3 regions of the Nocardia sp. NBC_01503 genome follow, and region 2 is predicted to be linked to each of the others. Evidence: riboswitches for the same ligand, from Rfam matches in the RefSeq annotation. Region 2 holds a riboswitch; each other region holds the start of a gene.
The links. Region 2 has a riboswitch for S-adenosylmethionine ahead of OHB26_RS06190 (bifunctional o-acetylhomoserine/o-acetylserine sulfhydrylase). Riboswitches for the same ligand answer to the same signal wherever they lie in the genome.
Positions count from the first base shown of each region.

Region 1 (3,267 bases), 790 kb from region 2:
TTGTCTGGTGGATACCGCGCACGCACTCGACGCCGAATCAGCTGCTCACCCCAGGTGGCTGAGTGCTGGATTGCCGCTGCTCGCGGGTGGTGCGGTGGCGGGTGGCCTGGCACTGCTGCACTTTCGGGATCCGCATGTGCAGGGCTCGTACGGCATCTGCCCGTTCAAGGAGTTGACGGGGTGGTGGTGTCCGGGCTGCGGTGGGCTGCGCGGGTTGCACAATCTCACCGAAGGGCATGTGCTCGACGCCATCCACAGCAATATTCTGCTGTTCCCACTGTTGCTGGGTTTTCTGGCGTGGTGGGGAACCTGGGTGGTGCGGGGGTTCCAGGGCAGGACGCCGCCGCCCCGACTACCGCAGGTGCTGCCCAAGTCCGCCATGTGGGTGACCGTGGCATTCCTTTTCCTATATACCGTGTTGCGTAATACGCCGTGGGGAACCTGGCTCGCACCGGTGTGATCGGGACGGCGGCGTGCCTGGCCGGTACACCGCCGTCGATCAGGGCATGCTCGGGATATGAGTGAATCGTTGAAGGAACGCGTGCGCGCGAAACTGATCAGGCAGCTCGAAGAGGACGGGCCGCCGGATCCGGATCAGGAAGATACGCGCCAGGTTTCGGTGCGGGACGATCTCGACATACTCGAGGCCGTCGCCGACGACGATCCCTTCATCGAGGAGCTCGCCCGGCGCTATCTGGTGTTCTGAGCTGACGACCGCTCAGAATCCACAGGGTGCCGCGCCCCCGTCGGATCCGCCGAAAGGGCGGGTCTCCGGCGTGGGGTTCCAATGCCCTTCGGTCTTGGCATAATCCCAGGCCGGGCCGTTCTCGACCAGGGCGGAGATGGCGTCGATGAGGCGGTCCACATCGGCCGCGGTGGTGCCGAGGCCGATACTGGCACGCAGTGCGGCATCGACGCCGAGGCGGGAAAGCAGCGGGTGCGCGCAGAAGCGACCGTCGCGCACGCCGATACCGTGCTCGGCCGAGAGGTAGGCGGCCACCTGACCGGGTTCGAAACCGGCCACGGTGAAGGCGACAATGCCGACGGCATCGGTGCTGTCCCGCCAGATGCGCAGGAAGTTCACGCCCGGAACGGTTTTCAGGCCGTAGCGCAGCCGGTGGGTCAGGTACTGCTCATGCTCGAGCACGGTGGTCTCGTCGAGTTCGGCGAGGGCATCGCAGGCGGCCGCGAGCGCGGCGACCCCGAGCACATTGGGGGAACCGGCCTCGTGGCGCTGCGGGGCGGGCGCCCACTCGACGCTGTCGGCGGTCACCGAGCGGACCGCGCCGCCACCGGCCAGGTACGGCTCGGCGGCATCGAGCCAGTCGCGGCGGCCCACCAGTACACCCGCACCGAACGGCGCGTACGCCTTGTGGCCGGAGAAGGCCAGGTAGTCGATGCCGCTGGTGCGCAGGTCGATACGGCGGTGCGGGGCCAGCTGGGCGGCGTCCACCAGCACCCGGGTGCCGCACTGGTGCGCGATCCAGGCCAGCCGCTCCAGCGGCAGCAGTTCACCGGTCACATTGGAGGCGCCCGTAATGGCGAGCAGCGCAGCGGGTTTGCTGCACAGCTCGGCGACCACGCGCTGAATGGTCTCCTCGATGGTGTCGGCGATCGGCACCACTCGGCGGCCGTTGCGCGCCCACGGCAGGAAGTTGGCGTGATGCTCCACATCCAGCACGACGGTGTCGCCGGATACGCAGGCGGCGAGCAGGTTGAGCGAATCGGTGGTGTTGCGGGTGAAGACCACGACCTGGTCATCGGCGGCATTGAGGAAACCGGCGACCGAACCGCGGGCCGATTCGTAGCAGTCGGTGGAAACCCGCGAGGCGTAGCCCGCGCCGCGGTGCACGCTGGCGTAGAACGGCAGCAGCTCCTGCACGCGGGCGGTGACCTGTGCCAAAGCCGGTGCGCTGGCGGCATAGTCGAAGTTGGCGTAGCGGACGGTGCCACCCTGCACCAGGGGTACCTGGAGATCACAACCGGAGACGGTGGCCAGGGCGGTGCAGGTCTGATCGGCGAATGCGGTCATCACGAAAATCCCATCGGGCAAGGGACACGCGATCGGAAAAAGAGTGATCGAGAGTCCGCGCTTGCCGCGCCCGGTCGGGCGGCGGCCCGGTCGTCACCTGGAGCACCCCACCGCGGAGGAGGGTTGCCGACCAGCTAGCCAGGGCTTTGCGCTGGTACTCATGACCTGGTTGAAGAGGCTTGCAGAAGATCGAGGGACTTGTCAACCCCTTCCGGAAAATCATCCGAAAGTTGGATCGGTAGCACCGAAAAGGTCGAATCGCGAGATCGTTGCTGAAGCGTATGGTCGAAGAAGAAGTTAGGGTATCCAAAGGTGGGCACCCCGGAGCCGTAGTAATTCGACCCGACCGAGGAGCTCGACCATGTTGGACACCAGCACGCCGTTCTCGACGCTCATTCGCAGCGCTACCGAGCAGCAGCACGCCGAGGCCGAGCATTCCACGTTCATGAAGGATCTGCTCACCGGGCAGCTCGGTGTCGAGGCGTTCTACCGCTATACCTCGCAGCTCTGGTTCGTCTACTCCGCGCTCGAAAAGCATTCCGCCGCACTGGCTTCCGATCCCGTCGCGGGACCGTTCATCAAGCCCGAGCTGAACCGCCTGGCCGCGCTCGAGGCCGACCTCGCCTACCTCGGTGGCCCGCGCTGGCGCGATGAGCTGACCGCGCTGAACACCACGGCCGCCTACGCCGCCCGCATCGAGGAGTGCGCGACCCAGTGGCCCGCCGGATACGTGGTGCACCACTACACCCGCTACCTGGGCGATCTCTCCGGCGGCCAGGTCATTCGCGGTACCGCCGAGAAGCTGTGGGATCTGCCCAAGAAGGGTGACGGCGTGCGGTTCTACGTCTTCGACCAGATCACCAATCCGGCCGCGTTCAAGCGCGATTACCGCGACGCGCTGGACGCGCTGCCCATCGAGGGCGCGGATGTGGAGCGGGTGCTGGACGAGGCCCGTCTGGCCTTCACCATGAACACGAATGTGTTCCGCGATCTGGGTGTGGAATTCAGCGCGCGGAACTGAATGTCCTAGCTCGGGGGAGCCGTCGGACCTGTTGAATTTCAGCAGCTCCGGCGGCTTTTGGTTTATCCGCTTGCGTCCGAGCGGCCGGTGCGCTGCGATTGACCGGTGAGTCTTCCCCTGCTGCTGAGCTTCATCGGATTGTGCGTGCTGCTGGCGCTCACCCCCGGCCCGGATACCTTTCTGGTACTGCGCTTTTCGATGGCCGGGCCGCGTC
Region 1 is NZ_CP109596.1:2,097,963-2,101,229, reverse strand. It holds gene OHB26_RS09440 (DUF2752 domain-containing protein) at 8-460, shown strand; gene OHB26_RS09435 (hypothetical protein) at 518-706, shown strand; gene OHB26_RS09430 (aminotransferase class V-fold PLP-dependent enzyme) at 719-2,032, opposite strand; SAM riboswitch class IV at 2,085-2,198, opposite strand; gene OHB26_RS09425 (biliverdin-producing heme oxygenase) at 2,394-3,053, shown strand; gene OHB26_RS09420 (LysE family translocator) at 3,159-3,267, shown strand, end outside.
Region 1: another riboswitch for S-adenosylmethionine. It lies ahead of OHB26_RS09430 (aminotransferase class V-fold PLP-dependent enzyme); the one in region 2 lies ahead of OHB26_RS06190 (bifunctional o-acetylhomoserine/o-acetylserine sulfhydrylase).

Region 2 (3,267 bases):
GAGCGTCGCGGTGATCGCACCGGGCAGGTCGTAACCGCCCGTACGCGGGGCCGGGGTGTCCTTGATGACGAACGCCATCGCACCCGCGAACGCCAGCAGCGCGATCGGCGTGTTCACCAGCAGGCACCAGCGCCAGCTGGCGTACTCGGTGAGCGCGCCGCCGACGATCAGGCCGATGGCCGCGCCACCCGCCGAGACGCCCGCGAAGACACCGAACGCGCGCGCCCGCTCCTTGGCCTCGGTGAAGGTGACCGACACCAGCGACAGCGCCGCGGGGGCCAGCAGCGCGCCGAACGCGCCCTGGAGACCGCGGCCCGCGAAGAGTTCGGCGGTGTTCTGCGCCAGACCGGCCAGCGCGGAGGCCGCGGCGAAACCGATCAGGCCGATCAGGAAGATGCGGCGGCGGCCCAGATAGTCGGCGAGACGTCCGCCGAGCAGGAGGAGTCCGCCGAAGATGAGGGTGTACGCGGTCAGCACCCACTGCCGGTTGCCGTCGCTGATGCCCAGGTCCTGCTGGGCGAAGGGTAGGGAAATCGTCACGATGGTGGCGTCGAGTACCACCATCAGCTGGGCCATGGCGATCACGCCCAGCGCCAGCCAGCGCTTGGAAGCGCTTGCCGGACTTGATGTTTCGTTGGGCGCGAGAGTCGCCGTCCCAGTGGTCATGCCGTCTCCTCAGGAGTGGTTCGAACAGCCTGGTCCATCGTGGCACTCCCAGACATTTGGCGTCAAGAGAAAACTGTCGTAATCAGACAGTTGGCTGTTTACGTCACAATCACTCCGCGCGGCGATACAATGACGGCATGTCCGAGTCGTCGATGCATGCCGATCTGCTGGAGCGCCACCGTCCCGGCCTGCGTGAGCGCAAGAAGCAGCAGACCCGCACCCGCATCATCGACGTGGCGCTGCGACTCTGCGATGCCCAGGGCTTCGACGCCACCACCGTGGAGCAGATCGCCGATGCGGCCGATGTCTCACCGCGCACCATCAACCGGTACTTCGACAGCAAAGAGGCGATCGTCATCGCCCCCATCGAAGAGGTGGGCATCGCGCTGGCGGAACAGCTACGCGCACAACCGATTACAGGCAACGAACTGCAGTCGCTGCTGAACGCCTTCAAAGCCTTCGTCGAGCAGGTCATCGACAGCGACAATCCGGTGCCGTTCCGCTGGTTCCAGCAGATGCAGCGCGTCACCCAGACCAGTCCGACGGTCCGCGCGCAGAGTCTGCAATCCGCGGACAGCAAGACCCGCGCCATGACCGCCGTGCTCGCCGAACGCCTGCGGACCGACCCGAACTCCATGCAGGTTCAGGTCATCGCCTCCACCTGGCACGCCATCGCGCGCATCGGCATGGAATGCGAATCCGACGCCACCCTGCCGGGCTGCTCCGCCCCGGCCTCGGCCCAAGACCTGATCACGAATGTCGTGGCCGCATTCGACGAGTTCACACGCAGTTGTGCCCTCCCCGTCGCGACGGCTGTTGCGCCGCCCCGTTAGAATCTCCGCCAAGGTCAAGAGCATCAGCGCAAAGCCCCGGCTCGCTGATCGGCAACCCTCCAGCAGCGGCGGGGTGCTCCGGGTGAGGACCAGGCGCTCGAAGGCCGGGCGCAAGCGCACTGTAGGAGGACCCGAGATGTGTTGTTGTCGAAGCCAATTCGCCTTCCGATAACGTCCACCTCCGCCGTATAGGCGACCTTTGTCTCTGGAGCACGACATGAGTGACTCGACCGCGTCCATCGACCCCGCCAACTGGTCCTTCGAGACCAGGCAGGTTCATGCGGGCCAAGCCCCCGACGCCGCCACCGGCGCGCGCGCACTGCCGATCTACCAGACCACCTCGTACGCCTTCCGCGATACCGATCACGCCGCCGCGCTCTTCGGACTCGCCGAACCGGGCAATATCTACACCCGCATCATGAACCCCACCCAGGATGTGGTGGAGCAGCGCATCGCCGCCCTGGAGGGTGGTGTGGCCGCACTGCTGCTGGCCTCCGGACAGGCCGCGGAGACCTACGCGATCCTGAACCTCGCCGAGGCGGGCGATCACATCGTCTCCAGCCCGCACCTGTACGGCGGCACCTACAACCTCTTCCACTACTCGCTGCCCAAGCTGGGTATCGAGGTCAGTTTCGTGGAGGATCCGGATGATCTGGCGCAGTGGGAAGCGGCCGTGCGGCCCAATACCAAGGCGTTCTACGGCGAGACCGTCGCCAATCCGAGCAGCTCCATTCTGGATATCCCGGGTATCGCGGGTGTCGCGCATGCCGCGGGTGTGCCGTTGATCGTGGACAACACCGTCGCCACGCCGTACCTGATCCAGCCTTTGCGGCACGGTGCGGACATCGTGGTGCACTCGGCCACCAAGTACCTGGGCGGGCACGGTTCGGCCGTCGCCGGGGTGATCGTGGACGGCGGCACCTTCGACTGGACCGTCACCGACACCGACGGCAAGCCGCGCTTCCCGGGCTTCACCACCGCCGATCCCAGCTATCACGGTGTGGTCTTCGCCTCCCTCGGCGCACCGGCGTACGCGCTCAAGGCACGGGTACAGCTGCTGCGCGATCTGGGTGCGGCGGTCGCGCCGTTCAACGCCTTCCTGATCGCCCAGGGCATCGAGACGCTGAGCCTGCGGGTGGAGCGGCACGTGTCCAACGCCCAGGCCGTGGCGGAGTTCCTGACCCAGCAGCCGGGCATCGACAAGGTCTACTACGCCGGACTCTCCGATTCACCGTGGTTCGAGCGCGGCAAACAACTGGCACCCAAGGGCGTCGGCGCGATCGTCTCCTTCGAACTGGCCGGCGGCGTCGATGCGGGCAAGAAGTTCGTGGACGCTCTGGTGCTGCACAGCCATGTCGCTAACATCGGGGATGTGCGTTCGCTCGTGATCCACCCGGCCTCCACCACCCACTCCCAGCTGACCCCGCAGGAGCAGCTCGCCTCCGGCGTCACCCCTGGTCTGGTGCGGTTGGCCGTGGGCATCGAGGGTATCGACGACATCCTGGCCGACCTGCGCGCCGGACTGACGGCGGTCGCGAGTTGACCACGAACACCGACTCGGGCACGACCGTTCCGACGGCGGCGGCACTACTACCGCCGCCGGACGGGACGCTCGGCAGCATTGCCATCGGGGATGTGGTGCTGGAGAGCGGCGCCGTCATCCCCGATGTGACGCTGGCCGTACAGCGTTGGGGCGAACTATCGGCGAACGCCGACAATGTGGTGCTGGTGGAGCATGCGCTGACCGGTGACTCGCATGTGGTCGGCC
Region 2 is NZ_CP109596.1:1,305,771-1,309,037, forward strand. It holds gene OHB26_RS06180 (MFS transporter) at 1-666, opposite strand, end outside; gene OHB26_RS06185 (TetR/AcrR family transcriptional regulator) at 804-1,499, shown strand; SAM riboswitch class IV at 1,512-1,622, shown strand; gene OHB26_RS06190 (bifunctional o-acetylhomoserine/o-acetylserine sulfhydrylase) at 1,717-3,042, shown strand; gene metX (homoserine O-acetyltransferase MetX) at 3,039-3,267, shown strand, end outside.

Region 3 (3,267 bases), 1.6 Mb from region 2:
TTGAGCAGGGTCCACGCATTGAACGGGCTCAATGCCGGACCCGTATGGCGCATAAGGTTTTTCACGGGGCCATCGATGAATTCCCGCGAGCCCAGAATCGCACCGCCGAGCACCCTGCCCTGACCGTCGATGTGCTTGGTACCGGAGTAGACCAGCACATCCGCGCCGAGCTCGAAGCCTTTTTGCAGCAGCGGGGTGGCGAAGACATTGTCCAGCACCACCTTCGCGCCCGCGGCATGCGCGAGATCACAGACCGCGCGCACATCGACCAGCGACTGCATCGGATTGGACGGGGTCTCGAAGAACACCGCCTGGGTGGGCACCGACAGCGCCTCTTCCCACTGCGCCAGATCCTCACCGTCGACGAAGACGGTCTCCACACCCCAGCGCGGCAGAATCTCATTGGCCACCACGAAGCAGGAGCCGAACAGGCTGCGCGCGGCCACCAGCCGGTCACCGGCTTTGAGCAGTGCGCCCAGCGCCGTGAACACCGCGGACATACCGCTCGCGGTGGCGAAACACGCTTCCGCACCGTCGATCAGGCGCAGTCGCTCCTCGAACATGGCAACCGTCGGATTGCCGTAGCGCGAGTACACGAAATGCTCGATCTCGCCGGTGAACGCGGCCTCGGCGGCCTCGGCGCTCTCGTAGACGAAACCCGAATTGAGGAACAGCGCCTCGGAGGTCTCGTCATAGCCGGAGCGGCGCAGTCCACCGCGCACACCCAGCGTGGCCGGGCCGACGCCCTCGGGCAATGGCCGCTCGAACGAACCACCGGTGATCATGACTGCCTCCACGGCAAACCATCGGCGCGCCAGCCTTCGCTGCCGCGGTGTCCCTGCGCGTCGAGCGCGCCTTCGAAACCCTCGAGAACATTGAAGGACGGCGACAGGCCGATGGCGGTGGCCGCGGTGGCCGCGCCGATGGAGCGCTGGCCGGAGCGGCAGATGAAGATGACCGGCGCCTGCGAATCCGATTCGCGCTCGCCCAGGGCCTGCTTCAACTGATCCACGAAGCGCGCGTTCGGGGTGCCGCTGGTGTCCACCCACTCGATCAGCGCGGTCGGCCGGCCGATACCACTGGTGTCGGGGACTCCGACGAATCGCCACTCGGCTTCGGTGCGGACATCCACCAGCACCGCATCCGGATTGTCACGCAACAACTCCCACGCCTGCTTCGGCGTGATATCGCCCGCGTAGCTCACTTCGACCTCCTGTGAATCCGCACTTGCCGCACCGTTGCCCGATGCGCGGCCAGGTCGTCACCCGGAGCACCCCACCGCGGAGGAGGGTTGCCGACCAGCCAGCCGGGGCTTGGCGCTGATACTCATGACCTGCGTTGAGATTGACCGAAAAAAGGGTCCGCTGTCAAACCATCTGTGCTGTGTTTAATTGCCTCCGCTGCGCTGCGGCGGTTCGTGGCCCTGTAACCCCGGTTCTTCCCTCCCTCCGCTCCTCCGCTGCGCTCCCCCGCTCCACTCAGTCCAGAACCGGGGGCGGGCCACGAACACCAGGGCGTACCCGATGGTGTCGCCAATCGCCTTCGCCGCGCTGCGGGGCGCTGTGTCTAATTTGCCTTCGCTGCGCTGCGGCGGTTCGTGGCCCTGTGACCCCGGTTCTTCCCTCCCTCCGCTCCTCCGCTGCGCTCCCCCGCTCCGCTCAGTCCAGAACCGGGGGCGGGCCACGAACATGCAGGTGGATGCGGTTATGGGTTGCAGACCAGCCAGCGGGAATCGTCGCGGGTGAAGTGCCAGGTGGAGGTCGATTCCCTGTCGGCGACCTTGGAGGTGACCTGGGCGGTCGCCTTATCGCCGGTCACCGCGGGATCGGTGAGGTTCACGAAGTCGAAGGTGGTGCCGTCACCGGCCTTGGCGGGTGCGAGCGGGGAGCGCGCCTCGTCGAATCCCGAGCACACCACGCGGTCGTCGAGTGTGCCGGTGGCGCTGCGGGATTGGAGGAACTTGCGGGCGGCCAGGTTGAGGCGGTCGGAATCTGTGACATTCTTCTCAACCGGCGAGACCAGGGCGGCGACCACGATTCCGACGATCACCAGCACCAGCACGCCCGCCGCCACCAGGAAGGGCAGCAGACTGCGGGTACTGCTCTGATCGATCCGTATGTGCTGGTCGTCGGCGTCGCTCATGGCTCGATCATGCCCGGTCGGGGTGGGGAGAACGATGGCGACACCGGTGCGCCGCGATACCGGGCGTTCGCATAGTTCACCGGCACCGGCGCGGGCGGGGGTTCCTCCCACCGATAGAATCGGCACAATTCCCCGCGCGAAAACGGGAATAGCGATACCACGCAGCAACGCTGCAGCTTCGGGGATTCCAACGAGGGGCTACCCGAAGCAAGTGCGTCAACTTAGCCTAAGCTAAGAAAGACGGCTGAGACTTGACGGCAACATAGTTCAACCAAAGGGTGCGCCAAGAATGACCGAACAGAGTGCAGCGACCCGCCCGCTACGCATTGCGATCGTGGGCGCAGGCCCGGCCGGCATCTACGCGGCGGACGCGTTGATGAAATCCGATGCCGACGTGAGCATCGACCTGTACGAGCGGATGCCCGCACCGTTCGGTCTGATTCGCTACGGCGTCGCCCCGGACCATCCGCGCATCAAGGGCATCATCACCGCCCTGCACAAGGTGCTCGACAAGGACCAGGTCCGCCTGCTCGGCAATATCGACTACGGCGTCGACATCAACCTGGAAGACCTGCAGCGCTTCTACGACGCGGTCATCTTCTCCACCGGCGCCAACGCCGACCGCGCACTCGAGGTCCCCGGTATCGACCTGGACGGCTCCTACGGCGCGGCCGACTTCGTCTCCTGGTACGACGGCCACCCGGACGTCCCGCGCGAATGGCCCCTCGAGGCCGAGAAGGTCGCCGTCCTCGGCGTCGGCAATGTGGCCCTGGATGTGGCGCGCGTACTCGCCAAAACCGGCGATGAGCTGCTGCCCACCGAGATCCCGCCGAACGTGTACGAGGGCCTCAAGCAGAACAAGGCGCTCGAGGTGCACGTGTTCGGCCGCCGCGGTCCCGCCCAGGCCAAGTTCACCCCCCTGGAACTGCGCGAACTCGACCACTCGCCGACCATCGAGGTCATCGTGGACCCCGAGGACATCGACTACGACGAGGGTTCGGAGGCCGCACGTCGGCACTCCAAGCAGGTCGACATGATCTGCAACACCCTCGAGCAGTGGGCCATCCGCGATGTGGGCAACCGCCCGCACAAGCTGTTCCTGCACTTCTTCGAGAACCCGGCCGA
Region 3 is NZ_CP109596.1:2,929,165-2,932,431, reverse strand. It holds gene OHB26_RS13130 (O-succinylhomoserine sulfhydrylase) at 1-785, opposite strand, end outside; gene OHB26_RS13125 (rhodanese-like domain-containing protein) at 782-1,204, opposite strand; SAM riboswitch class IV at 1,219-1,334, opposite strand; gene OHB26_RS13120 (Rv0361 family membrane protein) at 1,705-2,142, opposite strand; gene OHB26_RS13115 (FAD-dependent oxidoreductase) at 2,432-3,267, shown strand, end outside.
Region 3: another riboswitch for S-adenosylmethionine. It lies ahead of OHB26_RS13125 (rhodanese-like domain-containing protein); the one in region 2 lies ahead of OHB26_RS06190 (bifunctional o-acetylhomoserine/o-acetylserine sulfhydrylase).